DNA from 3 places in the Luteococcus japonicus genome. Region 1 is predicted to be linked to each of the others. Evidence: predicted binding sites of a transcription regulator. Region 1 holds the regulator's gene; each other region holds the start of a gene.

Region 1 (10,660 bases):
AGACCATCCGCGACGTGAGCCGCCGCGTGGTCACCGGCCTGGGCAGCAAAGGGGAGAAGGGCAAGAAGGACGTCGACCCCGAGCAGCAGCAGGCGGCGAGCGCCGTCAAGGAGGTCTTCGACATCGCCGAGCGGATGGCGGCGCTGGGGACCAATGACGTCGTGTGGGTGAGTGAGCGTGAGCGCTTCGGACGCCAGGCGCAGGTTGCGCCCCTGAGCGTCGCCGGGCTGATGCGTGAGCGCGTGCTGGGGGAGGCGACGACGATCCTCACCTCCGCCACCCTCAAGATCGGTGGGGACTTCAACCAGGTGGCCGGCCAGATCGGTCTGCGCAAGAGCGACCGGCTGGAGGGCGAGCGGCATGACCCGGACAATCGGCTTGCCTGGCGGGCACTCGACGTGGGCACCCCCTTCACCTACGCGAAGCAGGGCATCCTGTACTGCGCGACGAGTCTGCCCAATCCCCGGCGCGAGGGGATCACCCAGGAGGCGCTGGCGGAGATCGCGGAGCTGGTCTGGGCGGCGGGTGGCCGCACCCTGGGCCTGTTCGCCTCGCAGAAGTCCGCGGAGGTGGCGGCGGCGCACGTGCGCAAGCAGCTGCCGAAGATGACGATCCTGTGCCAGGGGGACGCGCAGCTCTCGGATCTGACCAAGCGTTTCATCGCCGAACCGGAGGTCTGCCTGTTCGGAACCGTCAGCCTCTGGCAGGGCATCGACGTGCCCGGAGAGACCTGCGAACTGGTGATCATCGACAAGATCCCCTTCCCTCGTCCCGACGATCCGCTGATGCAGGCCCGCCAGCAGGCCGTGGTGGATGCCGGTGGCAATGGGTTCATGGCGGTGGCCGCCACCCATGCTGGCCTGCTGATGGCCCAAGGGGCCGGGCGCCTGATCCGTCGCGTCACGGACAAGGGGGTGGTGGCGGTGCTGGACGCGCGGCTGGTCAAGGCCCGCTACGGCGGCTTCCTGCGGGCCTCGATGCCGGACTTCTGGATGACCCAAGACCGTGAGGTGGCCGTGCAGGCGCTGCGTCGGCTGCAGGAGGGCCGGGGCTGATGGAGGAGTTGCCCCACGGCAGCCACTTCCAGCGTCTGGACCAGGCTCGCGTGCGCCGCTCCACCGCCGAGCTCCAGACGTGGATCCGGGATCGTTTTCCCGACCGCACCCTGTGGGAGGTCTGCGGGGAGCTGGGGGCCCTAGTGGACGAGGTGGCACTGCGCGACGGGCTGAACCAGCGCAGGATCCGCGCCGCTCGGATGCTCTCCCGGCTCGCGGTGGTGCTGGTGGTGGCCTTCCTCACGGGAACCGTCGGGCTGGCCGTGCTGGACCTGGTGCGGGGAGGCCAGTTCCAGGCGGTCGACTTCCTGCCATTGCTGGAGACCATCATCAACACCTCCGTCTTCGGCGGCTTGGCGGTGCTCTTCCTGCTGGCCGTCCCGGAGCGGATGGAGCGGGCCCGGATCCTGCGGGTGCTGCACCGGCTGCGCTCGCTGGCGCACGTGATCGACATGCACCAGCTGACCAAGATCCCGGGGCGCGACGAACTGGCCTCCGCCGATCTGGGGGCCTATCTGGAGCAGTGCTCGGAGATGCTGTCGCTGGTGGGCAAGACAGCCGCCCTGTTCGCAGAGGACACCACCGACGGCGATGTCCTGGATGCGGTGGAGGGCATCGAGGCGCTGACCTCCGACATGGCCCGCAAGGTGTGGCAGAAGATCGCCATCATCCAGCCGGACTGACCAGCCCGGTTCACACCTTGCGCAGGACGGCGACGACCTTGCCCAGGATCCTGGCGTGGTTGCCGTCGATCGGGGAGTAGGCCTCGTTGTGGGGCATCAGCCAGACCTGGCCCGGTGTCTTCTTCAGCGTCTTGACGGTGGCCTCGTCGTCGAGCAGCGCGGCCACGATCTCGCCATTGTTGGCGTCGGCCTGCTGGCGCACCACCACCCAGTCGCCGTCGCAGATGGCCGCATCGACCATCGAGTCGCCATGGACCTCCAACATGAAGATGGTGCCCTCACCCACCAACTGCTTGGGCAGGGCGAAGACGTCCTCCACATGCTCCTCGGCGAGGATCGGACCACCGGCGGCGATCCTGCCGACCATCGGTACGTTCACGGCACTCGGTAGGGCATCACGGATGCCGGTGATGTCGGCCGGCTCGGAGGTCTCGGGGACCGGCTTGGCCTTGGGCTTCAGGGAGTCCGGGAGGTGCAGTTCCATGGCGCGGGGTTGGCCGTGCACCCGTCGGATGTACCCGCGATTCTCCAGCTGCTTGAGCTGGTGGGCGACGCTGGACGAGCTGGCGAGGCCGGAGGCATCGCAGATCTCACGGATGGTGGGCGGATAGCCGCGCTGGGCGAAGGAGTCCCGGATGATCTCCAGGATGCGACGCTGGCGCGGGGTCAGTCCATCGGGATCCGCGGGGCCGTCCGGGAGCGCCTTGAGCCGTCCCCGTCCCGCCAGCTCGCGGCGCACCTGCTCATTGCTGGGCCGGCCCACCGGACGCTTGCCCTGGGGGCTGTTCTTCTCGTTCCCTGTCGCCATGGGGCAAGCCTAGTGCCCGGAGGCGTTCGATTCAAACATCTGTTCGAGGTTGTGGGGTGGCATTTGCGGGTGCTCCGGAGGTCTGTTCACAAAAAATGTCAGAGGCACCTGTTTGACTCATCATGACCTCGAACCGCGGGTGTCGACCATCGGCCGACACGCCATCATTCGAATGGATGTTTGATTGGAGCGGGGAGGGGCGCTAGTGTTGAGGCATCGAACACCTGTTCGACGAGCGGATGGCTCGCCGGCGGGATTTCGCCCAAGAAGCAAGGAGCAACCATGAGTGCATCGCTGATCGCCAAGGCCAATGCCGTCACCCCGGCCAAGGTCCGCCGCCGCGTGCGTGAGCAGCAGCTGCGTGGCCCGCAGGCACGTCCGGTGCGGTTGACCGCGCCGGGCGGGCGTCCGCTGCAGCCGGTGGCTCCCGGTGGACACGGCGCCCCGGTCGAGCTGGTCTGGGGGTCCGACGCGCGGGGGCGCGCCGCACGCCCGGCCAGCGGTCAGGTCCAGCTCACTGATCGCGGGATCCTCGCGGTCGTCGTGCTGTTGGGGCTGATCGTGGTCGCCACCGTGTCCGTGGGCGTGGTGCGATTTCTGGGGGTCAGCGATGCCCCCCTGGAGGAGGCGCCCACCGGCGGTACCGCCGTCGTCGCCCTGCGGAACTGACACGAAGGATGAAGACCTCGACCCTTGGGGGTCGAGGCCTTCATGCTGTGTGCCGTGGGGTTCAGCTCACTTGGTGTCGATCACCAGGGTGTTGCAGATCTTGTCAGCGAAGGTCTGGCGACGGGAGTCCCACAGCGGGAAGAGGTAGCCGATCAGGCAGGAGATGGTGTCCAGGATGTGCGCGATCTGGCGCAGGAAGGCCTTCCCTGCGCCCACGGGCTGGCCGGTGTCGGCATTCACCAGCTGGATGCCCAGCACCTGGCGTCCCAACGAGACGCCGGTCTTGCCGTCCTTGAAGACCATGTTCCAGATGAACCACGCGAAGCCCACGACCAGCAGGATGAAGCCCAGGGTGGGGTTGGTGCCGACCCTCTCGGTCTTGCTCGCGTAGTCATAACCGCCAATCATCGGGTCCGTGATCCGGTTGATGATGGTGATGGGCGCCCAGTCGATCAGGTGGCTGCCCACGCGCTTGATCCACGAGGTCAGCGCAGGGGTGGGGCCGTAGGCCATCTGGCCATAGCCGGGCTGCCCGTTACCCTGCTGGGCATAGGGATTGGCCATTGCGTTCGGGTCCTGCGCGGCCGGCTGCCCGTACTGGGGCTGGCCGTAGGGATCGGCGGCGGGCTGCTGGGGCTGGCCGTACTGGGGCTGGCCGTAGGGATCGGCGGCGGGCTGCTGGGGCTGGCCGTACTGGGGCTGGCCGTAGGGATCAGCAGCGGGCTGTCCCTGCACCGGCTGCTGGCCAAAGGGCTGCTCGGGGCTGGAGTTCTGCGGGCCCCACGGGTTCTCGGGGGTCTTCTCGGGCGGGTTCGTCACGGCAATTCTCCAATTCTGGTCAGGATGCGTCTCGAATGCTAGGGGTGCAGGGGTTCGCCTCATCGGTGGCGCGCCCAGTGGAGGTGGACTCTTCAGACCTCGGAAAGGGGACGGTCCAGCGGCACAATGGGTTCCATGGAACCAACCGCGAACGCGCCGACGGACTTCGATCCGCGTCGTGGGCTCCGGGGGCTCGCGCTGCTGGGGCTGGTGGGCCTGGGCCAGATTTCACTGGTCTTCGTGCTCGGGCGTGGCGTCGCCTGCCCGTTGCGCGAGGCCACCGGCCTCCTGTGCCCGATCTGTGGCACCACGACGGCGGTACGCCACCTTCTCCAGGGGGACGTGGGGGCTGCGTGGGGCGCCAACCCGTTCACGATGCTGATCGCCCTGGCCCTGGCCCTGTGCGCCGTCTGTTGGCTCGTCGAGGTGGCTGGTGGGCCCGCCACTCGTCCGCCACGGCGCCTGCGGCCGCTCACCTTCGAACGCGTGAGCCTGGCGATGGCGGGGCCGGCGGTGCTCTTCGCCATCCTGCGCAACCTGCTCTGATCTGATCGCGGGCTGCCACTCGACACGCCGCGGAAGCGCGACTTCGTGGAGTTTGATTTTGGGGTCCGCGCGGCCTACGGTATCCATATCTAGTGGTTGCAGACATGTGATTAACCCACAGCTAGTGGTTGAAGCACATATTACCGCCACTTGTCCATTTCATCGACGACGCCTGCGCGGTGCCTCGTCGTGTGCTCGAAAGGAGGTTGGCATGCATTGTCCGTTCTGCCGCAATGCCGACTCCCGTGTGCTGGACTCGCGCGCCACTGACGACGGCTGCAGCATTCGTCGTCGCCGCCAGTGCCCCGCCTGCGAGCGTCGCTTCACCACCATCGAACAGGTGCAGCTGTCCGTGCTGAAGAAGTCCGGCGTTGCCGAGCCCTTCAACCGGGACAAGGTCATCTCCGGCGTACGCAAGGCCTGCAAGGGTCGGCCGGTCAGCGAGGCCGACCTGGCCCGGCTGGGCCAGCGCGTCGAGGAGACCCTGCGCGCCAGCGGCATGGGTGAGGTTCCCACCGACGAGGTGGGCATCGCCATCCTCGAGCCCTTGCGCGAACTGGACCAGGTGGCCTACCTGCGCTTCGCCAGTGTCTACAAGCACTACCAGGGCGTCGAGGACTTCGAGGAGGAGATCCGGCGCCTGCGCGCGCCGTCCGCCGAGTCCACCGCCAGCCACTGAACCTTGCGAACGGGAGAGACCCCGGCCGCCTTCTGTTGAGAACACCCCCGAAGAGAGAGTCGAAGCATGACCGAAACCACCAGGACCTCACGTCGCCAGCCCAAGAAGACTGCCGGCCTGACCATCGAGCGGGTCTTCTCCACTGAGGGCGTGCACCCCTATGACGAGGTCACCTGGGAGAAGCGGGACGTCGTCCAGACCAACTGGAAGACCGGTGAGAACGTCTTCGAGCAGAATGACGTGGAGTTCCCGGACTTCTGGAGCCTGAATGCCACCACCATCGTCACCACGAAGTACTTCCGTGGGGCCCTGGGCACCCCGCAGCGTGAGACCGGCCTCAAGCAGCTGATCGATCGGGTCGTGAACACCTACTCGAAGGCCGGCCTGGACAACGGCTACTTCGTGAGTGACAAGGATGCCCAGGTCTTCGAGGACGAGCTGCGCTGGATGCTGCTGCACCAGTACTTCAGCTTCAACTCCCCGGTCTGGTTCAACGTCGGCACCTCGAGCCCGCAGCAGGTCAGTGCGTGCTTCATCCTCTCCGTCGACGACTCGATGGACTCCATCCTGAACTGGTACAAGGAGGAGGGCTTCATCTTCAAGGGCGGCTCCGGTGCCGGCCTGAACCTCTCCCGGATCCGTTCCTCCAAGGAGCTGCTCAGCTCCGGCGGAACCGCCTCCGGCCCCGTCTCCTTCATGCGTGGCGCCGATGCGAGCGCTGGAACCATCAAGTCCGGTGGCGCCACTCGTCGCGCCGCCAAGATGGTCGTGCTGGACGTCGACCACCCCGACATCGTCGAGTTCATCGAGACCAAGGCGCGTGAGGAGGACAAGATCCGCGCCCTGCGTGATGCAGGCTTCGACATGGACCTGAGCGGCAAGGACATCACCAGCGTCCAGTACCAGAACGCGAACAACTCCGTGCGAGTCAGCGACGAATTCATGTCGGCCGTCGAGAACGACACCATGTTCGGCCTCAAGGCCCGCGGCGACGGCCACGTGATCGAGGAGGTCAAGGCCACCGAGCTCTTCGGCAAGATGGCCACCGCCGCATGGGAGTGCGCCGATCCCGGTATCCAGTACAACGACACCATCAATGACTGGCACACCAACCCGAACTCCGGGCCGATCACCGCGTCGAACCCGTGCAGCGAGTACATGAGCCTGGACAACTCGTCCTGCAACCTGGCCAGCCTCAACCTGCTGAAGTTCCTCGACGAGGACGACATCTTCGACGTCGAGCGCTTCACCAAGGCCGTCGAGCTGATCATCACTGCGATGGACATCAGCATCTGCTTCGCGGACTTCCCGACCGAGGCGATCGGCGACACCACCCGCAAGTTCCGCCAGCTGGGCATCGGCTACGCCAACCTGGGCGCGCTGCTCATGGCGCTGGGCCTGGGCTATGACTCCGAGGGTGGCCGCAAGCTGGCCGCCGCCATCACCTCGCTGATGACCGGTACCTCCTACCGTCGTAGCGCAGAGCTTGCCGCGGTCGTCGGCCCCTACGCCGGGTACGCGGCCAATGCCGAGCCGCACCAGCGCGTCATGCGCAAGCACCAGGCCGCGAGCGATGCCCTCAAGCCGCTGCACACCAATGACTCCGTGGTGGCCAAGGCCGCCAACGAGCAGTGGGCCCAGGTCGTCGAGCTCGGTGCCGTCAACGGCTTCCGCAACGCACAGGCCTCCGTGCTGGCCCCCACCGGCACCATCGGCTTCATGATGGACTGCGACACCACCGGCGTGGAGCCCGACTTCAGCCTGGTCAAGTTCAAGAAGCTGGTCGGCGGCAGCTCCATGCAGATCGTCAACCAGACCATCCCGCGTGCCTTGAAGAACCTGGGCTACGGCGCCGACGAGATCGAGAAGATCGTCGCCTTCATCGCTGATCACGGCCACGTCATCGACGCCCCGGCCCTGAAGAAGGAGCACTACGAGGTCTTCGACTGCGCCATGGGCGCCCGGGCCATCCAGCCCATGGGCCACGTACGGATGATGGCGGCCGTCCAGCCCTTCCTGTCCGGCGCGATCAGCAAGACGGTGAACCTGCCCGAGACGGCCACCGTCGAGGAGATCGCCGACGTCTACATGCAGGGCTGGAAGTTCGGCCTCAAGGCACTGGCCGTCTACCGCGACAACTGCAAGGTGGGCCAGCCACTGTCCGACGGCAAGAAGGGTGACGGCAAGAAGGTCGCCGACGACGCCGCCGCGACAGCTGCCGCCGCGGCCGCTCCGGCTCCCGAGGTGCGGGTGGAGTACCGCCCGCGTCGACGTCGCCTGCCCAAGAGCCGCGATGGCCGCACCACCAGCTTCTCGGTGGCCGGCGCCGAGGGCTACATGACCTCCAGCAAGTACGAGGACGGTCAGCTCGGTGAGGTCTTCCTCAAGCTCGGCAAGCAGGGTTCGACCCTGGCCGGTGTGATGGACGCCTTCTCGATCGCGATCTCCATCGCCCTGCAGTACGGCGTGCCGCTGGAGACCTATGTCCAGAAGTTCACCAACCAGAAGTTCGAGCCCGCCGGCATGACCGACGATCCGGACATCCGCATCGCCCAGTCGATCATGGACTACATCTTCCGCCGCCTGGCGCTGGACTACCTGTCCTTCGACGAGCGTTCGGAACTGGGCATCTACACCTCGGCCGAGCGTGCCCGCTATGTCGAGACCGGTTCCTACATCAGCGAGGAGGACGAGGCCGAGATGCCCGAGTCCGAGTCGCTGAAGAATGATGCCGGCGATGACCTGCGTGTCGACGAGGGCGGCCCCGTCCAGCCGTCGCTGATCCAGGCCAGCCCGAAGGTGGAGCAGGAGACGGTGGGCAGCGCCCACACCACCACCGAGATGATGGAGGGCCTGACCGGGCACGCCATCGACGCACCGCTGTGCATGACCTGCGGCACGAAGATGCGTCCGAGCGGCTCCTGCTATGTCTGCGAGGGTTGCGGCTCCACCAGCGGCTGCAGCTGATCGCCACTCCTGACCGCCGACGGCGGCGTACCCACCCCGGGTACGCCGCCGTCGGCGTCCTAGGGTAGTTTCAACCTCAACTGTCACCTGCTTGCCTGACCCCCCAAGGAGATCCGCATGAACCGCAGCACCCGACCGCTGGCCCTCGCCGCTGCCGCCCTGATGCTCTTCGGTGGGTGCTCCGCAGGCAGCACCCAGAGCACACCCGCCGCCCCCAGTTCCAGTGCCGGGGGAGCGGGTGTCCTCGACCGGCTCGGCGTGCAGGGCAAGGATGCCGTCGCGACGATCGACGCCCTGGACCGATCCACCGATCCGCGGCCCATCGAGGGCCTTCAGGCCTCGGTCAAGGCGGACCGGCTGGTGATCACCGATGACGCGGGGGAGCGCAGCCTGCCGATCCCGGCGGACAAGTTCTACCTGTCCATCGCGCCCTATCTGCAGACCACGCACGACTGCTTCGCCCACAGCCTGTCCGGTTGCCAGGGCGAACAGGTGGACAAGGAGATGCACATCACCATCGTGGACGGGGCCGGCAAGAAGCTCGTGGACAAGGACGTCACCACGGCCGGCAACGGCTTCGTCGGCCTCTGGCTGCCGCGCGACACCAGCGGCAGCGTGACCGCGACGATGGGGGACAAGTCCGGAACCGTGCCCTTCAGCACGGGCGCCGACAGCCCCACCTGCCTCACTACCCTGCGCATGAACTGAACCCACCCCGGGCACGCTCCGCGGGGAGTAGCCTCGCTCCATGGAGGGCAGGCAACCGGCGTGGGCGCGGGTGCTGCCCGGACTCGACGTCCTGGCGCACTACCGGCGCGAATGGCTGCGCGGCGACGTGCTGGGCGGGATCACCGTGGCCGCCTACCTCGTGCCCCAGGTGATGGCCTATGCCGTCGTCGCCGGACTGCCGCCGGTCGCGGGCCTGTGGGCGAGCGGCGTGCCCCTGGTGGTCTACGCACTCATGGGGTCCTCCCGGCAGTTGTCGGTCGGGCCGGAGTCCACCACGGCCCTGATGACTGCTGCGGGCGTCGCGGCGCTGGCCGGTCAGGGGGCGGGGCACCCACCCGACGAGCTTGCCGCCGCGCTGGCCTTCGCGGTCGGTCTGGTCTGTCTGGCCGGATACCTGCTGCGCCTCGGCTTCCTGGCTGCCCTGCTCAGCCGCCCAGTGCTGGTGGGCTACATGAGCGGCGTCGCCGTGATGATGATCACCTCCCAGCTGGGCAAGGTCTCCCGCCTCGGCGTGCAGGGAGAGCGCCCGGACCAGGAGATCTGGTGGTGGATCACCCACCTCGGCAGTGCACATCGCCCGACCCTGGCCCTGGCGCTGCTGGTGCTGGTCCTGCTCTTCGCCGCCCGGCGCCTGCTCCCCACCTGGCCCGGACCACTGCTGGTCATGGTGGCCGCGGCCCTCGTGGTGTGGCTCGCCGACCTGCAGGCCCACGGGATCCGCACCATCGGAGCGGTGCCGGCCGGCCTGCCTCGCGCCGCCCTGCCGAGCCCCGACGGCCTGCCCTGGGGGCACTTGTTCGCCGCGGCTCTGGGCATCGCCCTGGTGGGCTATTCGGACAATGTGCTCACGGCTCGCGCCTTCGCGGCCCGTCACCGACAGGACGTGGATGCCAACCAGGAATTCCTGGCGCTGGGCCTTGCCAACCTAGCCACCGCAGCCACGGGCGGCTTCCCCGTCTCCAGCTCTGGCAGCCGCACCGTCCTGGCGGACTCGATGGGCGCGCGCAGCCAGCTGCACAGCCTGGTCAGCGCCGTGATGCTGTTGGTGGTGATGTTCTGGCTCGCGCCCCTGTTGGCCTGGTTCCCGGCGGCCGCGCTAGGGGCGGTGGTGGTCTACGCCGCCATCCGGCTCGTGGACGTCGCCGAGTGGCGACGGGTGGCGCGCTTTCGGCGCAGTGAACTGGTGCTGGCATTGGTGACAACCATGTCCGTGCTGGGCTTCGGTGTCCTGAACGGGATCGGGGTGGCAATCGTGCTCAGCCTCCTGGACCTCCTGCGTCGCCTGGCCCATCCCAATGACGGGGTGCTCGGGGAGGTTCCGGGGATGGCCGGCATGCACGACGTGCGGGACTACGAGGCCGCCCGGCAGATCCCGGGCCTGGTGGTCTATCGCTACGATTCTCCGCTCTTCTTCGCCAATGCCGATGACTTCGCCCACCGGGCCCAGCGGGCCGCCGAGAGGGCGCCGCAACCCGTCCACTGGTTCCTGCTCAATGCCGAGGCCAATGTGGTGGTGGACCTGACCGCCGTCGACGAACTGGACCAGTTGCGGGAGCGGCTGGAGGCTCGCGGCATCGTCTTCGCTATGGCCCGCGTCAAGCAGGACCTGTTCGACCAGCTGGAGCGCGCCGGCTTCGTGGAGAAGGTGGGCCCCGGCCACGTCTTCCCGACATTGCCGACGGCCGTCGCGGGCTATCGCGAATGG
Region 2 (10,660 bases), 370 kb from region 1:
ACTCCTCGCCGGGTGTCGGAGGCGTCCATCACGTCGTCGTGCATCAGGGCGCTGACGTGCAGCAGGTCGAGGCTGGCCGCGGCCCGCACCAGGGACTCGACGTCGTCCGGTGCACCGCCGGCCGCCACGCGTCCCCAGTAGCAGAAGGCGGGGCGAATGCGCTTGCCGCCGCCGGTGAAGACGTTCGCCAAGTCCAGCGGGAGGTCGAGTTCCGGGCCGATGGCCGAGACCTCGGCGCGGCGGGCATCGAGGAAGTCCGTGATGGCCGTCTGGACGGCGTCACGGAAGTTCGTGCCGAGCGGATCGGCGGGGGCGAAGGCAGGCGTGCTGTTGACCACGATGCGAGCCTACTTGTCCGGTCGTCGGTGCACGAATGGCTAGGGTGGGAAGCATGCCCCAGGACGCCCCCACCATCGCTGACCTGCTTGCCATCGCACAGCGTCCGCTGTTCGGATTCGAGTTCCTGCCCCCTCGCGAGGAGGCGGAATACGCCCGCACCCTGTCGGCCGTGGAGCGGCTGGAACCCTTGAAGCCGGACTTCGTCTCGGTCACCTATGGGGCGGCCGGCACGAATCGTGAGCGCACTGTCGAGACGACCCGCCAGATCGCCGCGACGTCGACCATTCCCGTGATTGGCCACCTGACCTGCTCCTCACAGAGCCGGCAGCAGCTGGAGGGCGTGATCGACGCCTATGCCGAGGTGGGGGTGCGGCACGTGCTGGCGATCCGCGGAGACATGCCAGGTGGGCCCACCGTGCCGTGGGAGAAGCACCCCGAGGGACTGGCGAATGCCACGGAGCTGGTGCGGCTGGTCAAGGGGCGGGGGGACTTCTGCGTCGGCGTGGCCGCCTTCCCCGACGTGCACCCGGAGCGGCGCGATGCGGACCTGGACGCCCGGATCCTGGTGGACAAGTACGAGGCCGGCGCCGAGTTCGCCATCACGCAGTTGTTCTTCAACCCGGACGCCTATTTCGACCTGGTGCAGCGCGTGCGGATGCTGGGCTGCCCGATCCCGATCATTCCCGGCCTGCAGCCCGTCACCAGCCTGAAGCAGGTGAAGTTCTTCGAGGAACTGTCCGGCGCTCCCGTGCCGGAGCAGGTCAAGTTGCGCCTCGGTGAGGCCGACGGGGACCCGGCCCGGGTGCGGGAGATCGGCTCCCGGATTGCCAGCGAGATTGCCGTCACCCTGTTGCGCGGTGGCGCTCCCGGCCTGCAGTTCTTCACCCAGAACCGATCGCTGGCGACGCGGGAGATCTTCGCGATGCTGCTCGAACGTCGCTGGTGAGGTCAGGCTGGCTCGGTCAGTTCCTGGCGCGCGAAACGCACAGTCCGGTGGGAAGTCCGGGCGACGCCGACAGGTGTCCGTCGCTCCCGTGAGTGGAGAATCCGGTGTCATCAGGTCCGCTTCGGCGGCTGGCCGTGGCGGCCCCGGTGCTCGCGGGGAGTGTGGACCCGGTGCGACGCATGAACCCCAAACGGGCGATCCGCGCGGCAGCGCGAGTGGCCCGCGAGCCACGGGCGAGCACTGCGGCCCAAGCGGCCCTGAAGGCAGACCAGGAGGCTCGTGGTCGTGCCGCTGCCGTTGAGCGCAAGCAGGACCGGATCGATGCTGCAGCCCAACGTCGGGCCAAGCGGGTGGAACGGTCGAAAGCAAAGCACCGTGGGGATTGAATCACCGAGAAGAGTTTCGAAAATCCCTTTGAATTCATGTCGCTTCAGAGTAGAAGTGAGGTAGTCCGGGAGGCTATTTCCGAGGAGGGTGGCCTGGAGGACACGTTTCGCGCGGCGTGATGGGAAGCAGTCCCGGCCGGTAGGCCACGCACCGCCGACCAACGCATCGCACCACGGGGAGTAGTTGCTGAGCAGCACCAGCTGGCGAGGGGCGGTGAAGGTGACCGTGGCAAAACCCCGCGCCAGATCCTCCTCTCCGAGCAGACCACATGCGTCGCCCAAGCTCACCGGCCCGGCCCACGCCCACACAGGCGGCCTTCCAGCACAGGAGATCCCGCGTCGCGCCATCTCGTTCACCATGGCGCAGTAGCCGGATTCCCACCCACGTGGGACATGGGCCCAACTGCCCACCAAGGCGTCACCGGCCCCAGCTCCCGCACCCGCTCCAGCGACTGGAAGGTCTTCAACCGGATCCGGCGGCTCACAGCGCCCGGCGCCAGGCTCCCGGCTTCCCGTCGACGTCCAGGATGGTCAGGCGCTGCGTCGGGCGGGTGAGGGCGACGTAGAGCACGCGCTCGCGGCCCGGCGTCTGCTCGACGATGTCGTCGGGGCTGACCACCAGGACGCCGTCATACTCCAGGCCCTTGCTCTCCAGCGGTGTCACCACCACGCACCGTTCCAGGTTCGCGACGATCTGCTGCTGCTGCGACGCATTGCGGCGCACCTGGCGCATCAGGTTCGGCGGCACGATGATGCCGATCGTCCCGTCCACCTGCTCGGCCAATGTGGCCACCTGCTCGCCGAGCGCATCCATCAATCCGTCGCGGTCCGTCACCGCCAGCACCGGCTGGTTTCCGGTGGAGCGCACTGCCTCCGGCAGGTCGGCCTCGGGGAAGACGGGGGTGATCACCTTCGCCGCCAAGTCGAAGACCTCGGCGGGGGAGCGGTAGTTCTTCGTCAGCCGGAAGGTGCGGTGTGGCGCGGAACCGATCAGTTCCTTCATCACCTGCTCCGTCTCGGCCGGCACCGGCCACGACGACTGTGCCGGGTCACCCACCAGCGTCCACGACGCCTGCGGACCCCGTCGGCGCAGCATCCGCCACTGCATCGGCGTGATGTCCTGCGCCTCGTCCACCAGCACGTGCGCGAAGGTGTTGTGCGGCTCGTCGTCCAGGCTCTCGTCGCGCTCGTCGCGCAGGATGTCCGCCGTGGTCACCAGCTCCTGCACGGCCTCGCCGCCCTCGATGAACAGCGATTCCTCCCGCTCCTCGGAGCGTGGGGAGGGCCCGATGATGCTCACCAGCTCGTCGAGCAGGGCAATGTCGGCGACGGACCACCCAGCGGAGCGCTCGTCGTCCTCGTCGCCGCCGACGGTGGTCGCGAAGCTGTCGGCGAGCACCCGGCGCTCGCGCTCGTCGAGCAGGTCACCGGCCACCCGGCCCAGCAGCTCGGCATCCGCGCAGCGCGCCAGCACCCGCGGTGCCGACAGTTTTGGCCACCACGCGTTCATCGCCATCTGGAAGGAGGCCTGGCTGGTCACCAGCTCCTCGAACTGGTCCCGGTCGATGTCGTGCTCGTCGGCGGGGAAGCGGCTCCACAGGGAGTTCACGACGGCCTGCTCGGCCACCTCGCGGGACTTGTTGTTGCGGTGCGTGGCCAGCAGCTCGGAGCGCATCCGGCGCAGCTTGTCCGCCTTCAGCGTAAGCACCTCGCCCTTGACGCTCACCCTCACCTGCAGCGCCTCGTCGTACTCCACCATCGGGGAGGCCACCAGCCGCTTGAGCAAGGGCAGCATCCGCAGGGAGCCCTTCAGGGTCGCCGCTTCGGCACCGTCCACCCGGTCGACGGCGGTGCGCAGCACGTCGCTGGCCACCGACCCGATCGACTTCAGCGTCACGGAGTCCTCGCCCAGACTGGGCAGCACCCGCTCGATGTAGTTCATGAAGACCGTCGAGGGGCCCACCACCAGCACCCCGCCCTTCTCCAGCCGCTTGCGGTTGGAGTACAGCAGATAGGCGGCGCGGTGCAGGGCGACGACGGTCTTGCCGGTGCCCGGCCCGCCGGCAATCACGGTCATGCCCTGGTAAGGGGCGCGGATCGCCTCGTCCTGCTGCGCCTGGATCGTCGCGACGATGTCCTTCATCTGGTGCCCGCGGGCACGGCTCAGCGCCGCCATCAGCGCACCCTCGCCGATCACGGGCAGGTCGGTGTGCACCGAGTCGTCCAGCAGGTCGTCCTCGATGCCGATCACCTTGTCATTGCGGCAACGCAGCACCCGGCGACGGATCACGTCCATCGGATTGTTCGCCGTGGCCCGGTAAAAGGGCTCCGCGGCCGGTGCACGCCAGTCGATCACCAGCGGTTCGTAGTCGTCGTCACGCACGCCGATCCGGCCGATGTAGCGGTGCTCCTCCTCGCGCAGGTCGAGGCGGCCGAAGACCAGGCCCTCGTGCTCCGCGTCGAGGACTGCCAGCCGCTTGGCGGCCTGGAAGGCGAAGGCGTCACGCTCGAACAGGGCGGTGCCGTCCTCCTCGCGCATCCAGTTGCCGCGGTCGGTGACGAACTTGCTCTGCCCCTCCGCCTGCACCTGTTTGGCCGACGCGGTGGCCACCTCCAACTGGGCATGGACACGGTCGACATGGAGCTGCTCAAGGGCGATCTCGCGTTCCAGCAGGGCCTGCTGGTCGGTGGTCTCGTCGGGGTGCTGCGGCTCGGTCAAAGGGATTCCTCACTGAAGACTTGCCTCACCACTTTACGCCAGTTGCCGCGACGCGTCAGCCGCCGCTCGGGCGCGCCTGCCGGGGCAGCCGCGGCTGCTCCTTGTTCGTGGGCCGGATGTCATCGCCCGTCAGGTGTTCATGGATCTCGTAGACGGCCAGTGCGGCGCTCAACAGCTCCCCCCACGGGTCCGGGCCCGCATGGCTGGTGGACGCCGCGGCCCACGTTCCGTCTCCGCCGAGCAGGGGCCGTTGCTGCCAGGCCCGGAAGGAGTTGGGCGCGAGGCCCCAGGCCAGGTCGGGGCGTGGCTGGTTGTGGTCGTGGATGGTCTGCAGGACCCGTCCGTCAGGCAGCGGGCGGTGCCAGGTGACCACGGGCGCGCCGGCGGAGTGGTCCACCACCTCGACGATCCCGTGGGAGACCTCCGTCTCCTCGGGGGACAGGGAGAGGCCTTCCAATTCCTCGGGCATCCGGTCGGCCAGCACCTGGCGCACCGTCGGCGCCATGGCGGGGCGCCCCACGGGACGCCCCAGGAAACTCATGGCACGACGGGGCAGTGCGTCCAGGTGCACATCGGCCGGTGCCGTGCTGCCCGGCTGGATGGGGGACAGGTCCGGCAGGCCGGATCCCAGCAGGGGTTCGGGTTCGCCCGTCCGCTCGACGCCGCGCAGCCGCAGCCGGTCCGTGAGCAGGTCCACCATCCGGGAGGCGCGCACTGCGACGCCGTCGGCATCGACGAGTTGCCAGAAGCCGAAGCGGCGGTGCAGCACCAGCCGCACGGCCAGCAGGGCGGGCAGGCGGCCGGGGGCGGCTCCCGCCAGCGGTCCCTGACTACGCACGATCCGGGCCAGCCGGGGATCGCCGGACTGCTCGGCCAGTTCGTCGAGGCTGCTGTTGGCCAGCAGTGCGGCACGGGTGGCGCGGTTGAAGGTATCGGGGCCCACCGGCCTCTCCAGCCCTACTATCCGCAGCTGTTGCCACAGTTCGTCGAGACTGTCGAGCAGGGCCGTCCACCGCTGTGCGGCGGGCGTACCGAAGGCCTCGGAGATGGCATGGAACTGGGCCCCCCGCTCGGCCGGGAGGTGCAGCTCGCGCCCGTCGGCGAAGCGGTGCACCTGCGGAGGTCCTGGCACCAGCCGCAGCTGGTTGCGGGCCAGTTCCGCGTCGAGGGCGCGGCCGGACTTCTTGAACAGGTCCCGCCAGGTGGCCGGCAGGCGGAAGAGCTGCGGCAGCTCATCGGCCTCCACGCCCAGGTGGGAGTGGGCAGCCCAGTGGCCACCGTCGGGCAGGCCGTCGGAGTCCAGGACGACGTGGTGCCCGGCCTTCGCCAGCCGGGCCGCCGCTGCCATTCCGGACAGGGTGGCGCCGGTCACGAGCACGGTGGCCGGGGAGTTCGAGGACGCGGCCGTCACAGGCCCGCCCCGCCGGAGCGCAGCCGGGCCAGGTTGCGGCGCACCACACCCACTCCTCGTCGGATCTGGGCGAAGACCAGCGCGAACAGCACCAGCCCCACCAGCAGGATCACGCCGGCGGCGACGGCGGCCGGGACGGGGTGCTCCGCGGCCAGCGCCAACACGGCCACCAGCGAGACGTCATTGGCCACCGAGGCGGTCACATTGCTGACCGGTTCCGGGGAGGTGTTGATGGCCAGCCGCAGCCCGGACTTGGTGATGTGGCTGAGCAGGGCACTCACGCCGCCGACGCCGGCCAGGGTGATGGTGGTCAGCGAACCGGTGTTGCCGGCGATCAGTGCGGCGATCACGGCACCCGCGACGGGTCGCACCACGGTGGAGGCGGCATCCCAGGTGGAGTCCACCAGGGGGATCTTGTCCGCCAGCAGCTCGATGGTGGCCAGTACGGCCATCACGGCGAGCACATCGGTGCGCTGGAAGCCGAGCGGAACCTCACCGACATTCGCGAAACGGCCGAGCAGTCCCAGGACGAGCACGGTGGCCCAGGCGTTGAGGCCGGAGGCCCACCCGGTGGCGAAGGTCATGGGGAGAAGTTCCATGCCCAGAAGACTAGGACAGGTCGACGAGTGCCTCGTGTCAGAACTCCCAGCCAAGCTGGTGCACGCCGGGGATGGGGTCGGCGAGGGAGAGCTGGACGAGGCGGGTGGGCTCGAGCTGCTGTGACGCGGGGTGCTGGTCCTCGTTCTCGGCTCCCGGCCGCACGGTGTAGGTCGCGAGGCGGGGACGCCGGTCAAGGAAGTGCACGTCTATGGCCAGGTGGTCGATCGGCCTGGGCAGGACGCGGGCAAAACCGAAGTCCTCATCGTCGGCGATGTCCCAGACCACGCGGTACTCCATCTGGGCCGTCTCGCCCTGGGACACGGGGCGTGACAGCTTCAGTTCGGCGATCACCAGGCCGTTGTCCACCGTGGTCACATCGCCCAAGGAGCAGCCGGCGACTGGCTCGACGACAGGCAGGCATCGGGAGGACGCCTCCTGGCGAAGGACCAGGGGAATGCGGTGCAGGCAGGCCGTCTCGGCGCGCAACAGCTGGCGGGTCGTCTCGCTCTGGGTGGTACGCGCCAGGCTGAACTCGATGCTGTCCTGCAGGGTCTGGTTGGCGAAGTCCGGGTCCGGGTTGAAGCCAATCCGGATCAGGGCGCCGCTGATCCGCGGATTGCGGTTGGCGCCCTGCGGCAGGGCTCCGGTCAGGCCTCCGTCGGGGACGCGCAGCACCTTCTCCAGTTCCCGCAGCGCCATCAGGGAGCGGGTGCGGGTGGGCAGGGAACGGCCGGTCTGCCAGTAGCTCAGGGTGGCGATGGAGATGGGGGTTCCGCTCTCGCGCAGGTGCTGGGCGATGCGGTCCAGGGTGAGGTTTCGCTGGGCGATGGCGGCGGACAGCACGGCCGCGAAGTCCGTCGGCAGACCCGGTCCGGAGGAGTTGGGGCTGGCGGACGGCATGGATCCATCATGACTCACTCACTGGTCCTTCTGCGAGCTTGACCTTTTGTCGGAGGAGGCATCTATAGTTCTCCGTGTTCGAACGATTGTTCGATTCAAGGTCGGAGGTGTGGGATGCGCAGGTTCGACGAGCGGATCGAGGTGCGGCTGGGTCGCGTCGGTGAGCAGGAGGGGCCCAGCCAGTTCCTGTGGCGCAACCGGTTGTGGCGGGTGCTGGCGCTGCAGGAGCGCTGGATCGAGTCCGGCGCCTGGTGGGACTCCCCCCGGGCACGGGCCGTGCGCGGGGACTGGACCGCCGGATCCCCGGACGAGGGGGCCGACGCGGACCTGCTGTGCGAGCGGGAGGTCTGGCGGGTGGAGGCCGCCAATGGCCGCTCCTTCAGCCGCGGCATCTACGAACTGGTAAACAAGCCCTCCGACGGCAGCTGGCAGCTGCGCGCCGTCATGGACTGAGGGTGTGATGGATCCCTTCGTGCACCTGAGGGTGGCCTCCGGCCATTCCCTGCAGTACGGCGCCAGCCACCCCGCAGAACTCGTCGCCGCGGCCGCGGCCCAGGACATGGACACCCTTGCCCTGACCGACCGCGACGGCCTCTACGGCGCCATCCGCTTCGCCAAGGCCTGCCTGCGCACCGGCGTGGCGCCCGTCATCGGCGTGGACCTGGCCGTGCCCTTCGACGACCAGCGTCGCAGCGCCCAGGTGACGAGGATGCGCGACCCGCGGCTGCCCCGGGTCGTCGCCACCGCCACCTCCCGCGCCGGCTGGGCCCAGCTGTGCGGGCTGGTCACCGACACCCATCTGGGTGGGGACAGGGGGCGGCCCGTCGCCAGCCGGGAACTGCTCGCCTCCCATGCCTCAGGTGGGGATCTGGTGGTCACCCTCGGTGCGGACAGCCAGTACGGGCTGCACATTGCCTCCGGTCAGCCGGACCTGGCCCGCGCCGAACTGCGTCGCTGGCTGGATGTGGTGGACCCGGCCCAGCTGGTCGTCGCCGTCACCAACCACCAGGCCGGCGGTCACGGGATCGGCAGCGCCCACCAGGCCGCCGGGATGCTCGCCATCGCCGACGAGCACGGCCTGACCGGTGTGCTCACCAACCAGGTCCGGATGGTCGAACGTCGCCAGGCAGTCACCCTCGACGTGCTGGACGCCGCCCGGCGGCTCGTCCCGCTGGACGCCCGCACTGTGGACCGGCGCAATGCCGAGGCACACCTCAAGAGTGGCAAGCAGATGCTGCAGCTGGCCGAACACGTGGCCAGGCTCTCCGGGCGTGGGGAGCGAGGTGCCGAGCGACTGTTGGCCGACACCCGGATGCTGGCGCTGCGCTGCCGGCTGGACCCCCGAGGCGACCTGGGTCTGGGTGAGGTCCACCTGCCGGAATTCGAGACCCTGGGCACCACCACCGAGCAGGCCATGGCGGAACTGCGCCGCCGCTGTGAGGCCGGTGTCGCCGACCGCTATGGCGCCATGACCGAGGCCGTGCGCTCCCGGCTCGATGACGAACTCGACGTGATCGCCCGGCTGGGCTACGTCTCCTACTTCCTGACCGTCGCAGAGGTGGTGCAGCTGGTGCGCGACATGGGCATCCGCTGCGCCGCCCGCGGTTCGGGGGCCGGCAGCTTGGTCAACCACCTGCTGGGCATCTCCGGGGTGGACCCGATCCGGTACGGGCTGGTGATGGAACGCTTCCTGTCCCCGCTGCGCCAGGCGCTGCCGGACATCGACCTCGACGTCGAGTCCGCCCGTCGCACGGAGATCTACGAGAAGATCCTCGCCACCTTCGGCAGCAACCGGGTGGCCTGCGTCGCGATGCTGGAGACCTACCGGGTGCGCCACGCCGTGCGCGATGTCGCCGCCGCGCTCAGCATGCCGCCCAACGAAGCCGACGCCATCGCCAAGGCCTTCCCACACATCCGTGCCCGCGACGCCCGCAAGGCCCTGCGGGACCTGCCCGAACTGCGCGCCGCCGGCCTGGCCGAACGCCGTCTGGACCTCTTCTTCGAGCTGGTCGAGTCCCTCGACGGACTGCCCCGACACGTCGCCCTGCACCCCTGCGGGGTGATCCTGAGCGACTCGACGCTGCGCGAACGCACTCCACTGGAAACCAGCTTCAGCGGATTCCCGATGAGCCAGTTCGACAAGGACGACGTGGAGGACATCGGCCTGCTCAAGCTCGACGTGCTGGGCATCCGGATGCAGTCGTCGATGTCCCATGCCCTGACCGAGCTGGGGCGCACCACCGGCAGCGCCCCGGACATCGACGCACTGGCCCCCTTCGACGATCCGGAGGTCTACGACATGATCGGCCACGCCCAGACCCTGGGCTGCTTCCAGATCGAGTCACCCGGTCAGCGCGAACTGGTCGGCAAGTTCGGCCCCTCCACCTTCAACGACATCATCATCGACATCTCCCTCTTCCGTCCCGGGCCGGTGAAGTCGGACATGGTGATCCCCTTCCTCAATGCCCGTCAGGGATGGTCACCGCCCCGCTACCTGCATCCTGATCTTGAACCGGTGCTGGCCGAGACCGGCGGGGTGGTGGTCTTCCACGAACAGATCATCAAGATCATCTCCGTGATGACCGGCTGCAGCCTGGCCCAGGGTGACGAGGCCCGACGGGCCCTGGGCGACCCCGCGGGGCAGCTCGACGTGAAGGACTGGTTCGTGCCCCTGGCTCGTGGGCGTGGCTACTCGTCGCGGGTGGTGGAACGGGTCTGGCACGTGCTGGAGTCCTTCGCCAGTTTCGGTTTCTGCAAGGCCCACGCCGCGGCCTTCGCGCTGCCCACCTACCAGTCGGCCTGGCTGAAGCGGCACCATCCGGCCCACTTCCTGGCCGGGGTGCTGACCCATGACCCAGGGATGTACCCCAAGCGCCTGGTGCTGGAGGAGGCCCGTCGCTGCGGCATCGAGGTGCTGGGCGCGGACGTGAACCTCTCGGGTGCCACCTATCGGGTGGAGTCCCTCACGATGGCCGAGATCCCCGAGCCTGTCGAGGGGCTCCCCGACGGGCGGGGATGGGGGATCCGGATCAGCCTGGCGGACGTGAAGGGGATCAGCGAACTGGACGTGGCCCGGATCGTCGCCGCCCAGCCCTTCACCAGCCTCAGCGACTTCTGGGCCCGTGCCCAGGTCAGTGCACCCCTGGCCGAGAACCTGGTGCTGGCGGGCGCCTTCGACGGGATGTACGGCGTCGGCAGGCCCTCGTCGGTGCTGCGTCACGGCCGGTTGACCCGCCGTGACCTGTTGCTGGCCCTGGCTGACCTGGTGCGCCAGTCCCGGGTGGATGCCCGCACCGCCAGCCGCGCCCGTGGCTTGCGGCGCAGCGGCACGACGCCCGGCCATGCCGCCGACCGGATGG
Region 3 (10,660 bases), 2.1 Mb from region 1:
CCAACGCATCGTCACCAGGTCCCCGAACCACTGGTGGGCCAGCTCATGGGCGATGGTCCCGGCGCGGGAGGCCCGCTGGGCCTGCGTGGCCTGGCCGCGGTGCAGGAACTGTTCGCGCAGCACCACGCAGCCGGGGTTCTCCATGGCGCCGGCGTTGAAGTCGGGGGCGAAGACCTGGAGGTAGTCACCGAAGGCATAGGGGATGCCGATCAGGTCTTCGTAGGCCGCCAGGCACGCGTTGGTCACCTCGAACAGGTCCTCGGCGTCACGGTGCAGTTCGTCGGACAGGCCACGACGGGCAAGCAGACCGAGCCTGCCCCTGGTGATTTCCACCCAGGGTCCCGCGACCAGGGTCACGAGATAGCTGGCCAGCGGCTTGTCGGTGTCGTTGCCGCGCACGATCCAGCCGTCGGGGGCCTGGACGTCGAAGCTGTGCCGTGCCTTCTGGTCGGGCTGGTCGACGGTACAGAACCAGCGCGGTGCGGCATCCAGGAAGCTCATCGCGTACAGGTAGGTCCCGTCGCCGGCCGCGTGGTGGCGGTGCAGGCCTTCCCCGTCGCTGGAGAAGCGCATCGTGGCCGTGACCTCGACGATGTTGTGTTCCGCGAGGTCGCTGAGCCGCAGGCGATTGCCGTCCCAGTCGGGTTGTTCGACGAGCACGCCGTTGACGCGAACCTCGTGCAGGCTTTCGGCCTTGAGGTCCAGGAAGGTGCCAGCGCCGGGTTCGTGGCAGTCGATCTCCAGGCGGCTGCGGCTGCCGAAGGTGGGGATGTCCAGGTTGTCTGCGGAACTCAGGTCCAGTTCCACCTGCACGCTGCGCAGCGTGATGGTGCGGGAGCGTTCGAGGGCCTCGTCGTGGCGCAGAGTCATGGCACCATGCTCGCACCACTGGGCTTGCAGTATGGGGCAGACTGGCGGCATGAGCGAGAACCGCAAGGACGTGGCCGCGCGACACGAGGCCGTCTGCAAGAACTTCTCCCGGATCGTTGACGGGGTGCGTGACTGGAGCGCGCCCACGCCCGTCGAGGGCTGGCAGGCCGTTGACGTCGTGCGCCACCTGGTGGAGTGGTCCCGGGGAATGTTCGGTTCGGTGGAGGGCGTGACCTTTGGCCAGATCGGCAGCGTCGACGCCGACCCGGCCGACGTGTGGCGCCACCACTGCGAGCAGATGCAGATGCTGCTCGAGAACTCCAAGGCCGACAACCTGGTGCTGGAGAACGAGCACTTCGGCAAGCAGCCGCTGGTGGATGCGGTCGCCAACTACTACGTGCCCGACGTGTTCATGCACAGCTGGGACCTGGCCACCGCGACCGGGCAGGAGTCCGGGCTGGATTCCGCCATCTGCCACCAGATGCTTGAGGGCATGGAGAAGCAGGAGGAGATGCTGCGCGCCTCGGGCCAGTTCGGCACCCGCCAGCCGGTGGCCGACGACGTCTCCAGCGAGCAGCGGCTCGCCGCCTTCATCGGCCGCGACCCATACTGGGCCCCGCCGGCCGAGTGACCGACGAGGTGGCGCTGGCCGGCGGGAACATGGTGTCCGTGCGCCGGGTGGGTGACCGGGTTCTGCGTCCCGCTGGTCCGCTGGGTCTGGGGCGAGGCCGCACTGGTCTCCAGTGCCACCCTGCTCCGGGCCTTCCACGAGGCGTCGCGGCACTGCCCCACCGACGGTACGTGGCAACAGGTGACGCGTGAGCCGACAGAGGTGGTGTGCCACAACGACTTCGCGCCCTACAACCTGGTCTTCCGTGAAGGGATGGCCGTCGCAGTGATCGACTCGCCCGGCTTGACCGGCTGGTGGCCGCCTACGGGGCGGACTTCTCCCACGACGAGGTGATGCGGATGGTGGCGCAACGCCTTGAGTACCTCGCCGATTTGAGCGCCGCGAAGGCCGTCGAACTGGGCAAGCCCCACCTCGCCGAGCACGCCTCGGCCTACCGAGCGGACTTGGAGTGGGTCAGGCGATGCTTGGGGTGACCGGGTTGTGGATCACCCAGGAGCGTGAGGGCGTGACCAGGTAGGCGAAACCGTCGGGGGAACGCCAGAAGAACATGCCCGGAGCGAGTTGTCTCAACAACCAGCCACCGTGGGTCTTGGCCCGGTGCACCGTCCGGGAGAGTGGACCGAGGTTGTCCGGCCGAGTCAGCCCTTCCCCGTTCCCGGAGTTCGGTTTCCCGTTCCCCGAGTGTGGTTTCTCGTTCCCCGAGCTTGTCGAGGGGGCCCGCCAGGGATCGGTGTGGTCCAAATCACACACCCGGGCGGGCTTCTTCGAGCCGGGGAAGACCTCATACGGATTCCGCGCGGTCACGACCTGACGCATCCGGGCAGAAATCTCATAGCTGTCACTCGGAGTGATGGTGGAAGCGTCGATCACCGGCTTCACCGTGACCCGAGTGCTCTGCAGCAGCTCGGCCATCCACTGCGCCAACACCGGACCACACCGCTCGACCCGCGCGATGCCATCCAGCTCCGCGACCGTGTTCTCCTCCACATGCACCACCACCGTCGCCTTCGGCAACAGCAGCTCCGGATCAACCGTGATGGTCCCGCAGGTGTGACCCCGGGAACCCTTCGCCGGACACCCAGCATCCTCGGGGCCCTCGTCGTCGAACGGCAGTTCGGGATCATCCGCGGCATCCAGCAGGCTGGCCTGCAGCAACTGCAACACCCGCGCCGGAGTGGCGAGGATCCCCAACGCGGTCGAGCGCCGCACATCACGGGAATCGGTGGACCCACCCTGGGCAAGGATCCCCGCCACCCGGTCCAACTGCGCATCCAGGAAGATCCCATCAGCAGCATTCACCACCGCCGACACGTCGGTGACACCATGCCCGGACTGCCCGATCCACACACCCCGGGACGACTGTGCCTTCTCGTAGTCGTCCTGGGCCTGCTCCGGTGGCGTCAACGCGAGGACCAGGCCTTCGGCGGTCTTGATCAACCGATACGCCGAGACACCCTCCACCAACGGAGCGAGTTCACGATCCACCACCAGAGCCTGCTTCAAGGGGAGACTGGCGGTCTTGGCGACGATTGCCCGGGCGACGCCGACCCGCAGGAACCCGTCGCGCATCTTCTGCCACAACAGGGGCAGCCGGTGTCGCAAGGACAACGCATCCCCGATCAGGCAGTCCGCCGCCTCCCGGGCGATGTTCAACGCCGCCGCAATCTCCAACGACGCGAACTCCGCAACCTCCGGCGTCCCGTCATGACCCAAGCTGACTGCTCGTTCCCCGAACAGCACCGCTGTGGATCCGCTGGGCTGGTCAGCAGGATCAGCGGCGTGGAGGTCTGCGAAGTGGGCTGCGAGTTCGAAGGCTTCGGCCTCGGCCATCCAGGCTCTGCGGCGGGCGGACAGCATCGCATCGACCGTCTGTGCCGAGGTCAACTCCTGCATCACGCACCTCCCCCGAGAGCGTCGAAACCAGTTCGAATGATGGTTCTATTCTAGGCTCTCCAAAGAGACTATGACAAGGTATTTCTTTCGAAGAACTGTGCGCAGGGAAAGCCCTCGACAGGCTCGGGGACCGGGGTCGAGATCCTGCCTCGGGGACCGGGGTCGAGATCCTGCCTCGGGGACCGGGGACGAGATCCTGCCTCGGAACCGGGGTCGAGATCCCCCTCGGGGGCCGGAGCGGGCCCCCGCTACGCCTGCAGAGCCAGGGCGAAGGGCAAGACCGCGGAAGCGCCGGCCTCGCGCAGAGCGACGGCGGCGACGGTCATCGTCCATCGGGAGTCCACCAGGTCATCCACCAGCAGCACCGGTCCGTTGATGCCGGCCAGCTGCCGGGACAGATGCTCGTCGACGACGATCCGCCCCCACACCCCCGCCAGCCGGAAGGCGGAATTGCCACCGTGCTCCCCCGTCGGGCCACCCTCGGCCAATGCCAACGCACCCAGGTCCGTCATCCGCCCCAGCCGCGCCAGTCCGCTGGCCAGCGAAGAGACCAGCTCCGGATGCGAACGCGAGGGGATGTGCGCAACGGCCACCGGACGCTCGGCCCAGTCCCAGTCCCGCAGCACCGGGATGCAGGCCTTGAGCACGTCGTCGGGCACCGGCGCATCGGGCTGCGCCAGCAGGGTGCGCAGCCGCTGCCCCGTGCCCAGGTCCGTGAGCCGGGCCAGCACCCGTCCATTCTGTGGCCCGGTCTTGATCTTGCCCTTCAGCGGCACTCCCAGCCGGTCCATGCCGGTGGGCCACATGCCACGGGGCTCCAGCAGGACGCCCGGACGGTCCAGCGCGCTGCGCGCCGCCACCACGGCTGCCTCGGGCAACGACTCGTCGTACCACTGCCCGGCGCAGACATCACACCTGCCGCAGTCGGCGGCCTCGGGATCATCAAGGGACGAGGTCAGGAAGGCCATCCGGCACCGGTCGCCCTTCTGGTAGTCCAGCATCAACTGTTGCTCGCGCTGCCTGGCCTCGGCCACCCGGGCATAACGCTCGGCGTCATAGGTCCACGGCCGCCCCGTGGCGGTCCAGCCACCCTTGACCCGCTGCACCGCACCGTCCACGTCGAGCACCTTCAGCAGCAGTTCCAGCCGGGTGCGCCGCACGTCGACGATGGTCTCCAGGGCCGCCGTCGACAAGGGCTTGCCCGCAGCGGCCAGCGCGTCGATCACGGTGGCGGCCTGCTGCTCGTCGGGCATCGAGGAGGTGGCGAAGTAGTGCCAGATGTCACGGTCCTGCGCGCTGGGAAGCAGCAGCACGTCGGCATTGATCGCACCACGGCCAGCGCGGCCCACGTGCTGGTAGTAGGCGACGGGTGAACTGGGCGCGCCCAGGTGGATCACGAAGCCAAGGTCAGGCTTGTCGAAGCCCATGCCTAGCGCGGAGGTGGCCACCAGCGCCTTCAACTCATTGCCGCGCAACGCATTCTCCAGCTGCTCACGCTCGGCGACGTCGGTGCGTCCGGTGTAGGCCTTGACCGCATAGCCCGCGTCGGTCAGGGCACGGGCCACGTCCTCGGCGGCGGAGACGGTGAGGGTGTAGATGATGCCGGAGCCGTCGAAGTCGCCCAGGTGGGCACTCAGCCAGGCGAGCTGCGTCTCCGCATGCGGCAGCTTAAGCACGCCCAGCCGCAGCGACTCGCGCGCCAGCGGGCCACGGATGGTGAGCACCTCATACCCGCCGGCACCCAGTTGCTCCGCGACGTCGGCCACCACCCGGGAATTGGCCGTGGCCGTGGTGGCCAGCACCGGGGTGTCGGCGGGCAGCTCCGTCAACAGGTCCTTGATCCGGCGGTAGTCCGGGCGGAAGTCGTGCCCCCAGTCGGAGATGCAGTGCGCCTCGTCCACCACCAGCAGGCCACACCGTGCGGCAAGATCCGGCAGCTGCTCGGCCCGGAAGGACGGGTTGTTCAGCCGTTCGGGGCTGATCAGCAGCACGTCCACCTCGTCGCGAGCCAGCGCCCCGGAGACCTCGGCCCAGTCCGTCGCATTGGCGGAGTTCATGGTGACGGCCTTCACCCCGGCGCGCTCCGCGGCGGCGATCTGGTCCCGCATCAGGGCCAGCAGCGGGGAGACGATCACCGTCGGGCCAGCGCCCTGGGCCCGCCGCAGTGCGGTGGCCACGAAGTAGACCGCCGACTTGCCCCAGCCGGTGCGCTGCACCACCAGAGCACGTTGCCGCTGCTCCACCAGCGCCAGCACGGCCTCCAGCTGCCCGTCGTGGAAGGTGGCGTCCTCACGCCCCACCAGACGTCGCAGGACGGTCAGGGCCTGCTCGGCCACCGAATCCCCCGCAATCCGTTCCGGCTCACGCACGCGACGCACCGGGGCGGCCTGCGTCAGGTCCTCGGGCGGCAACCACTCGTCGTCGGGCGGCGGGGACAGCTCGTCCCACGGGTCGACGGGTGCCTCGTCGGGCAGCGGGGGCAGGTTCGAGGTCATGGCTCCACCATAGGAGCCACCACCGACAAACATGATGGTAGGAGTCTCGTGGAGTCGTGACCCTGCCTCTGACTGGTGCCCTGCTGGGCTACCGACAAACTGATCAGTCCGGCTCCACGAGGCCCAGGGGCGACGACCGCCCGGCCATGACCTAATACGAGCCTGATCGCGAGTCCGGTGTATGTCCTGTCTGGTCGAAGCGGCCGCCGCCTGACCCACTCACCGAGTCCAGGAGCAGGCCATGACCATCATCCCAGAGCCCCACCACCACGTCGCAGGAATCGACTCCCACACCGAGACCATCCACATCGCGGTCATCACCGCCACCGGGCTCGAGGTCGACGACCACGAGTTCACCACCACTACCGGCTACCGCAAGGCAGTGGCCTGGCTGGTCGAGCACGGACCTATTGCAGCTGTCGGCATCGAGGGCACCTCCAGCTACGGCATCGGCATCACAGCAGCACTACGAGCCGCGGGCATCACCGTCATCGAGGTCAACCGCACCCGCCCCGCCGAACGCCGCAAGCACGGCAAGACCGACCGCCTCGACGCCTACCGCGCCGCCCGCTGCGTGATCTCTGGAGAAGCGGCCACCCATCCCAAACACGACTCCATCGAGCCCCTTCGAGCCCTGCTGGTCACTCGACGCAGCGCCAACAAGGCCCTCCAAGCCTGCTGGCGCCAAATCCGCAGCCTCTTGGTCAACGCACCCGCCACGCTCCGAGACAAATACCGCCAAACCAGCCGCGACAAGCTCATCCGTCATCTCGCTGCCAGCCGCCCCGACCAGATCCATGACGCCGCCCAGGCCCTCACCATGCGAGCCCTGCGATCCCTGGCCCGACGCCACCAGTTCCTGCACGACGAACTGGTCGACCTGGAAGCCCAGCTCGACGAACTCACCACAACCAAGAACCCCGGGCTGCGCGCCATGCACGGAGTCGGGCCGGTCACTGCCGCTGTCCTGCTGGTCACGGCCGGCGACAATCCCGCCCGCCTGACCACCCCTGCCGGGTTCGCGGCGCTCTGCGGTACCAGCCCGATCCCCGTGTCCTCGGGCAAGACCCAACGCCACCGCCTCTCACGCGGCGGCGACAGGCAGGCCAACTGGGCGCTCCACCAAATCGTGAAGGTCCGCATGGTCCACGACCAACGCACCCGCGACTATCGCGACAAGCACCTCGACGCGGGCTGGACCCTCGCAGCGGTCTACCGGGCACTGAAACGCGCCGTCGCCAGAGAAGTGTTCCGCGCACTCACCGGCAACTGCGAGATCCCGAACTACACAGACCTGCGACCAGCCCGCCAGGCCAAGAAACTCACCCTCACCCACGCCGCCCAGCACTTCAACGTCTGGCCCGCCCACATCTCCGAGATCGAACTCGGCAAACGCCGAGACGACACCCTGGCCCAGAACTACCGAGAATGGCTCCAAGCCGCTTGACGGGAGATAGGAGCATCAGTTCTCACCACACGGAAACCGACCCCCGCTCCCTATCGGGAGCGAGGGCCGGCCTGCGCAACAGAGGTCCGACGGGATCAGCCGCCGATCGCCGTTCGCTCCCCCGACGGCAGCGCCGCCAGGATCGACTGCACGGTGGCCTTGGCATCGCCGAAGCACATCGAGGTGTTCTCCCGGAAGAAGAGCGGGTTCTGCACGCCGGCGTAACCCGCGCTCATCGAGCGCTTGAAGACGACCACCTTGCGGGCCTCCCACACCTTCAGCACCGGCATGCCGGAGATCGGCGAACCGGGCTCCATGGCGGCCGGGTTGACGGTGTCATTGGCGCCAATCACCAGCACCACGTCGGTGTCGGCGAAGTCGTCGTTGATCTCGTCCATCTCCATCACGATGTCGTACGACACGTGGGCCTCTGCCAGCAGCACATTCATGTGCCCGGGCAGGCGTCCCGCGACGGGGTGGATGGCGAAGCGCACCTGGGTGCCATTGGCCTCCATCGCCTTGGTGAGCTCCGCGACGGGGTACTGCGCCTGGGCGACGGCCATGCCGTAGCCGGGGGCGATGATGACGCTCTTCGCATCGGCCAGGGCGGCCGCCACCTCGGCGGCACTCATCTCCGTGTGCTCACCCTCCACGACGGGGCCGGTGGAGGTGGAGTCACCGAAGCCACCCAGGATCACCGAGATGAAGGACCGGTTCATCGCCTTGCACATGATGTAGCTCAGGATGGCGCCGGAGGCACCCACCAGGGCACCGGTGATGATCAGCACATTCATGTTCAGCATGAAGCCACTGAAGGCCGCCGCCCAGCCGGAGTAGGAGTTCAGCATCGAGATGACCACGGGCATGTCCGCGCCGCCGATCGAGGCCACCAGATGGATTCCCAGCAGCAGGGAGACGACGGTGATCAGCACCAGCGGCACCAGCGACGGTGCCTGCACGAACCAGACCGTCATCACGATGATCGCCACCAGGGCGGCCAGGTTCAGCAGGTTGCGGCCCGGCAGGGCCAGCGGCTTGGAGGCGATCTTGCCGTTCAGCTTGCCCCACGCGATGATCGAGCCGGTGAAGGTGACGGCGCCGATGAAGATGCCCAGCGCCACCTCGGTGAGGTGGAAGGCATTGGAGTGCGGGGCGTCGAGGTAGGAGTTGAAACCCACCAGCACCGCCGCGGCACCCACGAAGGAGTGCAGCAGGGCGATCAGCTCGGGCATGCCGGTCATCTCGACCTTCAGCGCCTTGCGCACACCAATGGCCCCGCCGGCCACGACGGCCACCAGGAGCAGGGCCAGCGCACCCAGGTCCGCACCGTCGCCCTTGATGTCGGTCCAGCCCATGTAGAAGTTGGTGGCCACCAGGGCCAGCACCATGCCGAGCACACCCAGCGCATTGCCGCGCTTGGCCGTCTCGTGCTTGCTCAGGCCCTGCAGCGCCATGATGAACAGCAGGCCGGAGACGATGTACGTGGCCGTGACGAAGTTGTGCAACATGTCAGGCCTCCTTCCGGAACATCTGGAGCATGCGGTGGGTGACGGTGAAGCCGCCGAAGACGTTGATGCTGGCAATCAGCACCGCGACGAAGCTGATGATCTTCACGGCCCAGTTGTCACTGCCCAGCTGCGTGATGGCACCGACGACGATGATGCCGCTGACCGCATTGGTCACGCTCATCAGCGGGGTGTGCAACGCGTGGGTGACATTCCAGACCACGTAGTAGCCCACCACCACGGCCAGGGCGAAGATGCCGAACAGCGAGACGAAGCTGGTGGGCGCCACCGTCAGCAGCGCGATCAGCGCCAGGGAGGCGATGCCGATGGTCACCACCGGCTGCCACCAGGGCTTTGGCTTCTTGGGAGCCTCCACGACGGCCGGCACCGCGGCGGCCGTAGCAGGAGCTGCGGAGGCCGCGGAGACCTGGATGGGCGGCGGCGGGAAGGTGATCTCGCCATTGCGCACCGTCGTCATGGTGCGCACCACCTCGTCGTCGAAGTCGACCACGAACTGGCCGTCCTTCTCGGGCGTCATCAGCTTCAACGCGTTGACCAGGTTGGTGCCGTAGAGCTGCGAGCTCTGGCCCGGCAGCCGGCTGGCGAGGTCCGTGTAGCCGATGATCGTGACGCCGTTGTCCGTCGTGTACTTCTCGCCGGGGCGGGTCAGTTCACAGTTGCCACCGCCGAGCGCGGCCAGGTCAACGATGACCGAACCGTCCTTCATGCTGGCCACCATCTCGCGGGTGATCAGCTTGGGCGACGGGCGGCCGGGGATGGCCGCGGTGGTGATGATGATGTCGCAGTCCATGCACTGCTCGGCGTACAGCTCGGCGGCGCGGGCGGCGAAGTCGTCGCTGGCCTCCTTGGCGTAGCCGTCGGTGCTGATCTCCTGCGAGGGGCCCTTGACGTGCAGGAAGGTGGCGCCCATGGACTCCACCTGCTCCGCGGTCTCGGGACGCACGTCGGTGGCCCGCACGATGGCGCCCATCGAGTTGGCGGCGCCGATGGCGGCCAGACCGGCGACGCCGGTTCCGGCGACGAGCACCTTGGCCGGCGGCACCTTGCCCGCGGCGGTCACCTGGCCGGTGAAGAAACGGCCGAAGGCGTGGGAGGCCTCCACCACGGCACGGTAGCCGGAGATGTTGGCCATGGAGCTCAGCGCATCAAGGGCCTGGGCACGGCTGGTGCGCGGCACCATGTCCATGCTCATCGCGGTGATGCCCTGCTGGGCGAGCCGCTGGGTCAGTGCCTCGTTCTGGCGCGGGAAGAGGAAGCTGATCAGCGTCGCGCCCGGACGCATCATGGACAGTTGGGACTCATCGGGCTCGTTGACACCCAGGACTATGTCGCTGGTCCAGACCGTCTGGGCATCCACTGACTGTGCGCCTGCAGCCTCGAAGGCGGCATCAGTGGCACTGGATCGGTCACCTGCCCCGTGCTCGACGACGACGTCGTAGCCGAGCTTGATCAGGTCCTGGACGGTTCTAGGTGTGGCGGCGGCCCGGTTCTCCCCCGGCTTTGATTCTCGTGGGATACCAATTCGCATGGCACGAATCTAACCGTCGGCTCCCGGCAATTCTGCGGCGGGGTAGCTCTTCGTCAAGAGATCTGTGCGCGGCACGACGGAGGGCCATGACGGCACCGCCTCCGCGGCACGTCACGGCCCTCCCTACAGGGGACGCTGCCGTCAGCGCAGGGTCCTCACGGTGCGCTGAAGGGTGCTGACCATGTCCCTGGTGTCATGGACGGCCTGCATCTCGTCGAAGCCCATCGTGACCAGCTCGACGTGGGTTCCGGTGACCGTCACACCGGTGGT

The links. Region 1 encodes LexA, which represses DNA repair genes until DNA is damaged. Its sites were predicted from a motif close to TCGAACANNTGTTCGA; they were not measured.
Region 2: EDD41_RS14130 (DUF6504 family protein) is a predicted target of LexA. The motif match lies at 7,380-7,395, and genes of this name have one in related genera.
Region 3: EDD41_RS05925 (HNH endonuclease signature motif containing protein) is a predicted target of LexA. The motif match lies at 3,482-3,497, and genes of this name have one in related genera.

What each region holds. Positions count from the first base shown of each region.
Region 1 covers NZ_RKHG01000001.1:3,337,286-3,347,945, forward strand. Annotated here, with positions in the region: gene EDD41_RS15925 (ATP-dependent DNA helicase) at 1-1,055, shown strand, start outside; gene EDD41_RS15930 (hypothetical protein) at 1,055-1,738, shown strand; gene lexA (transcriptional repressor LexA) at 1,749-2,546, opposite strand; gene EDD41_RS15940 (hypothetical protein) at 2,829-3,215, shown strand; gene EDD41_RS17910 (RDD family protein) at 3,282-4,034, opposite strand; gene EDD41_RS15950 (DUF2752 domain-containing protein) at 4,170-4,580, shown strand; gene nrdR (transcriptional regulator NrdR) at 4,792-5,259, shown strand; gene EDD41_RS15960 (vitamin B12-dependent ribonucleotide reductase) at 5,326-8,226, shown strand; gene EDD41_RS15965 (CueP family metal-binding protein) at 8,344-8,934, shown strand; gene EDD41_RS15970 (SulP family inorganic anion transporter) at 8,975-10,660, shown strand, end outside; gene EDD41_RS15975 (acyltransferase family protein) at 10,648-10,660, opposite strand, start outside.
Region 2 covers NZ_RKHG01000001.1:2,963,769-2,974,428, forward strand. Annotated here, with positions in the region: gene EDD41_RS14095 (polyprenyl synthetase family protein) at 1-338, opposite strand, end outside; gene EDD41_RS14100 (methylenetetrahydrofolate reductase) at 392-1,285, shown strand; gene EDD41_RS14105 (DUF2992 family protein) at 1,465-1,671, shown strand; gene EDD41_RS14110 (HelD family protein) at 2,153-4,342, opposite strand; gene EDD41_RS14115 (phytoene desaturase family protein) at 4,446-5,801, opposite strand; gene EDD41_RS14120 (DUF4126 domain-containing protein) at 5,798-6,400, opposite strand; gene EDD41_RS14125 (hypothetical protein) at 6,438-7,301, opposite strand; gene EDD41_RS14130 (DUF6504 family protein) at 7,416-7,754, shown strand; gene EDD41_RS14135 (DNA polymerase III subunit alpha) at 7,762-10,660, shown strand, end outside.
Region 3 covers NZ_RKHG01000001.1:1,209,779-1,220,438, forward strand. Annotated here, with positions in the region: gene EDD41_RS05910 (M1 family aminopeptidase) at 1-870, opposite strand, end outside; gene EDD41_RS05915 (maleylpyruvate isomerase family mycothiol-dependent enzyme) at 920-1,501, shown strand; gene EDD41_RS05920 (hypothetical protein) at 1,553-1,834, shown strand; gene EDD41_RS17770 (hypothetical protein) at 1,840-1,974, shown strand; gene EDD41_RS05925 (HNH endonuclease signature motif containing protein) at 1,955-3,394, opposite strand; gene EDD41_RS05930 (RecQ family ATP-dependent DNA helicase) at 3,643-5,889, opposite strand; gene EDD41_RS05935 (IS110 family RNA-guided transposase) at 6,131-7,336, shown strand; gene pntB (Re/Si-specific NAD(P)(+) transhydrogenase subunit beta) at 7,432-8,844, opposite strand; gene EDD41_RS05945 (Re/Si-specific NAD(P)(+) transhydrogenase subunit alpha) at 8,846-10,390, opposite strand; gene EDD41_RS05950 (hypothetical protein) at 10,532-10,660, opposite strand, start outside.